2 regions of the Lentibacillus salinarum genome follow, and region 2 is predicted to be linked to the other one. Evidence: predicted binding sites of a transcription regulator. Region 2 holds the regulator's gene; the other holds the start of a gene.
What was found. Region 2 encodes NrdR, which represses ribonucleotide reductase genes. Its sites were predicted from a motif close to AACACNATATATNGTGTT; they were not measured.

Region 1: nrdD (anaerobic ribonucleoside-triphosphate reductase) is a predicted target of NrdR. The motif match lies at 2,323-2,340, and genes of this name have one in related genera.

Annotation. Positions count from the first base shown of each region.
Region 1 is NZ_JBHTNH010000006.1:52,550-56,992, forward strand. It holds gene ACFQ4A_RS05290 (4Fe-4S cluster-binding domain-containing protein) at 1-342, opposite strand, end outside; gene nrdD (anaerobic ribonucleoside-triphosphate reductase) at 339-2,282, opposite strand; gene ACFQ4A_RS05300 (nucleobase:cation symporter-2 family protein) at 2,593-3,885, opposite strand; gene ACFQ4A_RS05305 (xanthine phosphoribosyltransferase) at 3,882-4,443, opposite strand, start outside.
Region 2 is NZ_JBHTNH010000024.1:52,708-57,150, forward strand. It holds gene dnaI (primosomal protein DnaI) at 87-1,025, opposite strand; gene ACFQ4A_RS11120 (replication initiation and membrane attachment family protein) at 1,031-2,371, opposite strand; gene nrdR (transcriptional regulator NrdR) at 2,406-2,876, opposite strand; gene ACFQ4A_RS11130 (cytosolic protein) at 2,907-3,296, opposite strand; gene ACFQ4A_RS11135 (glyceraldehyde-3-phosphate dehydrogenase) at 3,873-4,443, opposite strand, start outside.

The DNA.
Region 1 (4,443 bases), on a different contig from region 2:
TAAATGTTTTATTTTCTTATTGTATACACCACAGGTTGCGATGACTATCCTTCCTGTAAATACGTTGCGTACCACTTGCAGCAGATCCGTAATTTCGTCTAACTTATCAATTAAAAATTCTCCGCCACTGAACATCACAGCATCAAATAAAAAGCCGCTCTTTTTCAGATATAGATACAAGTCTTCCTTTGTTTTATGTTCCCGAGGCGTCCTGGCAATTATTTCTTCATAGTTATGGCAGCCATAGCAATGCAGTAGACAACCTGATAATGAATGAATAAGCAATGTGGTATGTTCCGGCACATCTTGAAACGTGCGAATGAATCGGTTATAAAACTTCAATGTCCTACCACTTCTTCAACCGTTTCTTTTTTCATTCGTTTGCGCACATTCCAATCGTGACGACGAGCTTTGGACCAAAAATTGTATTTTCCTTTGTAATACCCTTTTTCATCTGTATTAATATTGTTTCGTGCAATCATTTTCAAATAGCCGATCACACGACTAAATGTGGCAATATCCTGTGAGCCGCATCTCGGGCAAGTGTGGATGTTTCTTGCATCTTCAGCGATGATTTTTTGACCACATTCCATACACGACGTAATGGTTGGTGTTAACGTTATATAATTAATTGGTTTTTCAAAGATTTTATCTAAATAGATAACCAATTTCTCAGCTGCTACCTTTGACTCCAAGAAGTGGTGCAAGACACTTCCCGATGTCGCATACCCTTGAAATTCGGCGCTGTTTTCCAATTGGTCTAGGAAATCTTCCTCAGAAAATGGTGTCATACATCCACTTGTTAAGTATGGATTTTCGCCTTCACCTTGTGTGAAAATGGCTCGATTATGTGCTTCAGCCCATTTTTTATCATGTCGGGCCAGTTTAATCGCGGCATTTTCAGCAGGTGCATACTCAATACCGCAAGCTACTTTGTCACGCACAATAAACGCATTAACAATATTTGTCATATGCTGCATTAATTCATGAGCAATTAACTGTCCCTTTTCGTCTTTAATACCATCTTGATAACCTATGTTAATGAGACCTTCGTTCACCCCAGTAATCGCAAAGACATTAAAGTAATTTTTTAAATTGTTATTGTAGGCAAAAAATGTTGGGTAAAGATCTCTGTTTTGTTCCAGCCAGTTCCGCTTGGCCATATGTGCTTCTTGCATAATCTCCATATATTCACGCATTTTGTCTTTAACCAAGTCTATATCATGGCCAAATTCCAATAGTAATCGATTTGCATTTAAGTTTAATACTTGTACAGCACCAGTCGAGCCGGTAGAAGAACCAAATACACCACCGCCGGCTTTGGACAGTGTTTCTAAGTTAATCTGCAACCGGCAGCAAAGACTGCGGCTTACTTCGGGATCCTTCGCCTGAATGGCGGGATTCAACACTTTATAATATGGATCTTCAAATGGTTTGGTTTTAAAGTTTTCAAAGTAGACCCCACCCCAATGATACATCTTATCCAATAATTCAAGAAAAAGCGGGTTATGATAATTGAAGTCATCATCAATTTGAATCGTCATTAATGGGAATGTAAATGGGATGCCGTCGCTTCCCGTGCCTTCACTCATTACATTAATGATCGCTTGATTTATACGGTCAAAATATTCAGACGGAATCTCTGAATACTTAATTGGCAGACCTTCCCCGCCAATGACAATATATTCATCTTTAATTTCTTCTGAAGGTTTGCCAAACTCCAATGTAATATTCGAAAAACTGCTTTGCGCACCGGAACGTAGCGGCATGTTTAATTCCCAAATTAAGCTTTGAAAGAGTTGCTTTAAATCGTCATCTGAATAATATGAACCAAATTTATCTTCGTTGTACAAATAGGATGCAGCAATGGTAGAAAGCTGTGCAAGCATTACCGCACCGGAAACTTGCTGAGAAATTAGTGTAACGACATTACTGAAATGTCTAACAAGAATAGACAAGCGTTTTGTTGGCCTCGATTTGATCATGTTTTTAGCAAGTGATGGTATTCCTATCATGGCAATGTCACGGCAGCTAATTGATACACAATATGGCGCCAACTGTTTATCATGAACATAGATAACACCTTCGTCATATAATTCCTTGATTCGGTTTGGAAGAATATGACGAAACAAAAAATCCTGCTCAGCATGATTGTTTAAGTTATGACGCAGAAGAGGTAAGGAATAAACAAAATTGCTGTTTTCGTGTTTTAAATAATCCGCTTTCTTGTCATCCGCATGGGATGTGAACGTTTCAATAATGTCTTCTGAGCTTTGAAACATAAAATATCTCTCCTTTGTTTTGTTCGTTCGCTTTGAATATAACACAATATATAGTGTTTTAAAGTGATTTAAATCACTATATATAGAATTTGGCAAAAAGCAAAGATACCAGTGTATTATGGATAAAAAATCCCGTACCACTCATCATGGTGATACGGAATTTTCAGCGTTTGTTCCAATTAAAAGCATTTGTCATCTTGCCAATGTAAGTATTTTAAAGAGCCAGGTTGATCTAAACAGGACGAGCATTACTATTTTTATATCATAATCCACTAATCAAAACAATCCCAAAACTGGTCCCCTAAACTGATCAGGCACTTTCCTGATGCACAATGGTTGTCCGGGTTTTCGCTTTTACCGGTGTCATATTGAATACAATATTCAGGACAATGGCCGTCACACTGCCTGCTACAATCCCGTTACTTGTCAGAATTTGAATACTTGACGGGAAGTTGTGGAACAACTCCGGAACCACTGTTACGCCCATGCCCATGCCGACTGAACAGGCAACAATCATCGCATTTCCTGGGGAGTCAGATATCACAACACTCAACATTTTTATTCCCTGGGCAATAACCATTCCGAACATGGCGACCATCGCACCGCCCAGAACAGCCGTCGGAATAATGGTTGTCACGGCTGCTATCTTGGGAATCAGTCCAAGTAAGACGAGCATCAAACCGGTGATTATAATGACCCTTAGTGATTTGACACCTGTCATCTGCATCAACCCGACATTCTGCGAAAAAGCTGTATACGGAAAGGCATTGAAAATCCCGCCGAGCAAAATAGCTAAACCTTCCGCACGATAACCATTGGAAAGATCCGCTTCCTTCAAGTCTTTTTCCGTCATATCCCCCAGCGCAAAATAAACACCCGTCGACTCGACCAGGGACACCATCGCCACTAGAATCATCGTCAAAATAGCAGACCATTCAAACGTCGGCATGCCAAAATAGAATGGCTGAACGACGTGGAAATATGACGCGTCGCCAACTGCCGAAAAATCAACGCTCCCCATCAACATCGCTGCAACAGTCCCGGCTGTCAAACCAAGTAGTATTGCAATCGATCGGGTAAAGCCTTTTGTGAAACGATACAACAAAATAATGCACACTAGCGTCCCGAATGCCAACGCGAGATTGTTGATCGAACCGAAATCACTGGCGCCTTCTCCCCCGCCCATATTGTTGATGGCCGTGGGGATCAGTGTGATACCGATAATCGTCACAACTGTCCCCGTCACAATCGGTGGAAAAAAACGAACCAATTTGCCGAAGAAGCGGCTGATGAAGAAAACGACGACACCCGAAACGATAATTGCACCATAAATGGCTGTTATCCCAAACTCACCACCAATCGCGATCATTGGCCCCACTGCCGTGAACGTACAGCCAAGCACAACGGGAAGGCCAATCCCGAAAAACCGGTTACGGACCACTTGCAAAATCGTCGCAACCCCGCACATCAAAATATCAATGGCCACTAGATACGTTAACTGGTCGGATGTTAAGCTAAGTGCCTCCCCCACAATGAGCGGCACTAAAATCGCACCGGCATACATCGCCAACAAATGCTGAAAACTTAAAGCAGCTGTTTTCATGATCGTATCGCCTCCTTCGATTGAAATGTAACGTGACCATCAGCCAGTGACGCAATCGTTGCCAATGACTCGACACGAATGCCGCGTTCGCGCAGCATCTTTCCACCTTCCTGAAACCCTTTTTCAATTACAACGCCAATTCCTTCCAGCGTTGCACCAGCCTGTTCAACCAGATCAATCATTCCTAGGGCCGCCTGACCGTTCGCCAAAATATCATCAATAATCAGCACAACATCATCACTGTCTACATAGTCTTTTGAAATCGATATGTCATTCGCTTCTTTTTTAGTGTAGGAATAAACTTCTGTTGAATAAAGATGCTCATTCAGCGTGAGCGATTTGCGTTTCCGGGCAAAAATCACCGGAGCCTGCAAGGCCAATCCCGTCATAACAGCTGGTGTGATTCCCGACGATTCAAGTGTCAGAATTTTGGTAATGCCTGAACCTGCAAACCGCGAAGCAAATTCCTTTCCGATACGTTGCATGAATACAGGATCAACCTGGTGATTCAAAAATGCATCCACTTTTATGACCGAATCGGATAAAACCTTTCCTTCT
Region 2 (4,443 bases):
CAAAATTTTTTGGGACACGCCACCTTTTCGGATTTTGTTTCGATTATAGGAGTACAGGCGGGCTTATCAGTCATATCTTGAGAACATTATAAGTCTCGTCGGTTTTGACCCGACAGGTTGACTTCCCTGCTGACCTGTTTTATCCGTTCAATAATCCGGCCCGCTTTGACTGTTTCACTGCCGCCCCGGTTTGTAGTGGCCAACTGTTCCTCCAGCTGTTCCATACTGTAATTGGAAGTGAAAAATACCGGCAGATTTTCCATCATGCGATATTGTAAAATAGACCCTAGTATCTCATCTCTGAACCATGCTGATTGTGTTTCAGCACCAATATCATCAAGCATAAGAACATCAGTCTTTTTGAAATAATTGATTTTTTCATTGATGGAGTCATCTTTTATGGAACTTTTCATTTCCCTAACAAATTCAGGCATATAGATAAGCATGGAGGCGATATTTAACCGCTTCAGTTCATTAGCAAGTGCTCCAAGAAAATAGGTCTTTCCAACTCCAAACGGACCATAAAAATAAATTCCTTTTTTCGGGAAATTGGTTTTGGCCTCCTTCAGGAAGTTCAACATTTCATGTACAACCGGCTTTCGCTGCTGCCCGTCAACATCAGAAATACGATTAATGCTTGCATTCAATATATCTTTCGGCATATAAAGGCTCTGAATTAGATTTTGTTGTTCTTTCTGTTTCTCATCATTGATCCGGTTATAACATTTTTCATATACAAGGTGTATCTCATTATTCTCTACCCGCAGAATCGGTGAGTATCCTTGAAGCATATTAATACACTGATCAAAGCACTGGCACTGATCACACTGCTTGGATTGTGTTTTATATTCATGGAGCTTGATAAGGTTTTTATCAATTTCTTTTTGCGAGAGTTGCGGATGAAGTGATAGAAATTCACTAATTTCAGGATCGTTTAGAACTTCTTCCCTTATTTGTAAGTAATTCTCTTTGAAGTTTTTGTTCTGGTTCATCCATTTTTTAATTTCGGATTGTACTGGCTTCATATGCTTCACCCTTGCGAATGGTTGTTATGTCCGTTAGAGAATTCCCGAAGAAGCGCTGCAAATTCCGCGTCATTCTGATGTGTGTCCTGATTATTTCGCCGTGGTTCCGGTTTTTGTTTCTTCCGTTCTTTGAACCAATCAGGTACAACTTCTTTCGCCGCTGGTTTGCGGTTGTTTTTCCGTTTCGTTTGCCGCTGCTGATACTGTGTCTTTTGTTTTTTGGCAAATGCCATGGCTTCTCTAGCTGTTTTCAAATTGGCACGTGACCAGTGACTGGCAATCGTCTCCATATAAGCTTTTGACAGCTTCATATCCGATTGCAGCAGGACATAGTGGATAAGAATATTCATGACCGGTGATGGCAACCCTTGTGTCGTCATCACATCACGAATCACTTTCAAATCCTGGCCGGATGCCTGACCACCGCTCGACAAATCCTCAAGTAGTTGTTTTGGCGAAATGTTTTCCATTTTCTTCATGAGCTGTTCTTCTTTTGTCGTCGATTGATCGTCCGTGTCGGTTGCTGGCATGTCGTTTCTTTCCATCAGTTTGATCGTTGCTTCTTGATGTGAGGTCTGAAACAAATCATGGCAGGCTTCCTTAAATTCTTTGGAATCCAGTATATTTTCTTCCGTCAATGCCCATAGAACCGCTTTTTCCACTTCAAATTCAGCTAGACCATAAAGTGTCATCATTTGTGACATAAGTCGTTTATTAGCAGTCGTCAGTACGTTTTTGACTGGAATCATGCGGGATTTGAGCATCTGTTCCATCCAGGAAAAATCAATCGATGGGATGGCTTCTTCCGGCGCCTGATCATTATCCGTGATATCCAAACCGGTTGTGTTCGGCTGAAACGTCTGGAACACCTCATTGAACGAAGCCGTAATGTTCGTACCTTTTTCAGTTGCCGGTAATCGAAAATGCGCCTTCAACATGTCAAATTTTGCCTGTCCGATATGGTGATAGAGTAGTTGCGTCAGCATATCGTCAGCAAAAAATTCCACCGGTGCAAACGGGCTTTGCAGTACATACGTATACGTTTTGTGCTCACCGGATTGCTGAAAAGTTTTCAGTAATCCGACACCTTCCAGCATACGTCTTGCCCGGTAGATGGCATCAAGCGGCAGGTTCATGTAATTCATCAGTGTATGATGGGTTTGGGCTGTGGCGTCCTGTTGAAAGTCACGTTCATTCATCAGGGTCTGGTATAAGGAAATGGCTTGGATTCCGATCAGCGGCTGATACAGATGTGTTAACGATTTCGAGTAGTCAAACGGAAGGCTGCCTTTCAATAAAACCCGGTAACCTTCAATTGGCAAGATCTTTCCGATGTCATTCATCATGCTAACCCTTTCCTTTATCCAATGTACTGAAGTGTTAATCGGATTGTTCTTTATCAGACTGAATCAAATCCTTCAGCTCGTCAAGAAACACAGATAAATCTTTGAATTGGCGATAAACAGAGGCAAAACGGACATAGGCGACTTCATCAACATCAGAAAGCCGTTCCATCACCATTTCACCAATGTCATTGCTATCCACTTCTGAGACCCCGGTATTACGCAGTTCTTTCTCCACACCGATCGCGATTTCCTCGATTTTCTCGAGGGGAACAGGTCGTTTTTCGCAGGCTTTGATTAACCCGCGGATAAGCTTCTCACGGCTGTATTCCTGTCTGGTGCCATCTTTTTTGACGACAATTAATGGTACTTCTTCGATCCGTTCAAACGTCGTGAACCGAAAGCCGCACTGTTCACATTCCCGGCGTCTGCGGATCGAGTGCCCTTCTTCAATTGGACGTGAATCCAATACTTTTGTACTTTTATTTTGGCAATTTGAACATCGCATATTGTCCAACCCCATTCATTGATGCTGCCATCAGTTTCTGTTATCGAGCAACGGCAATTCCTTATCGGCATATGTATACAATTGCTGAATCACTTTATGACTGTAACCAAAATCCATTGGCATGGCTGACTCAGTCGTAACCGAAAAATCGATCGCTGTTCTGTATGGTCTCACCATGATAACCGTCGCCACAATGAAAGCCTTTCGTCCTTTGATGATTGTTGCACTGATTTCACCACGTTCGTTGGAGACGGCATTGACACGGTATTTGGGATTGCTTTGAAACAGGCTTTCCAGCAACGCCATCCCTTTTTCACCCGTTATTTTATAGTAGTGTGTCTGCAATAAAGGATCCATATGTATTTCATTGGTCTCGGCGTGATTACTGAAATACCTGGCAATTATTTGGCGAAATGACATTTTCTGCACCTCATCCCAGCGAAAATCAAAAAAACTATCGAACAAACTTCTTAAAGTGCGTGTTCAAAAAGGAGGATAAAAAGGACCGGCAGGCTAAGTTCGCGACGACAATCGCTAACGCCTGCACTAGCACGTCCTGTGAGTCGAAAGTTCGAGGCGGTGCCGTTTCGAGCACAAGAAAAGCTTCACTGAAATCGCATCCCACGCAGGAAAAGTGGTTTTCTTTTCCAAGGAGCGGGCTTCCACAGGATGTGGTGACTTCTGCAGTTGGCTATTGACGTGGGCGGTCTTAGCAGAAGGTCCCCTGCGACTTTAGATACATGAGCAGCGGAGAAACAAGCCAACGAGCTTCTCGCGTGTGTGGTGACTTCGACGTTCGACACAGGACGTATCGATATTTAGTCGAAGGTCCCCTATTCGACGTGTCATTTTTACCGGACTTTTTGAACAACCTCTTAAACCTATTATATATGATATGTCTATTTATTGTAACACGATTTTCAGTTTTAACGGAACAAAAAAAGATTGACGCATTTTTTAGGTCAAAATGGTCAATCTTTTTTATAATGATCGGCATCATGAAACTTGTGGCTGCCTGTTGTTGATATGATTTCCGACATAGCGGGTAAGATCCACTACCCGTTTGGAATAACCCCATTCATTATCATACCAGGCCAAAATCTTAATCTTGCTGTCATCCATCACCATCGTCGATAACCCATCAATAATTGCAGAATACTCTGTTGTTGTATAATCAATCGATACGAGTGGTTCATCGCTGTATTTGATAATGCCATGCATGCCATTTTCCGAAGCATCTCGGAAAAGTTCATTGATTTCGCTTGCTGTAACAGATTCTTCCACGTCAATGACCAAGTCAACAAGCGAAACATTCGGTGTCGGCACCCGCAATGCCATGCCGTGCAATTTTCCATCCAGTTGTGGCATCACCTCACCAAGCGCTTTCGCTGCGCCTGTCGATGTCGGAATGATCGATTGTGTGCAGCCACGGGCACGCCGCAAATCTTTATGCGGATTATCAAGATTCTTTTGGTCGTTGGTGAACGAGTGCACTGTGGTCATCAGGCCGTTAATAATTGTCAAGTGATTATCCAGTACCTTGACGACCGGTGCCAGACAGTTTGTC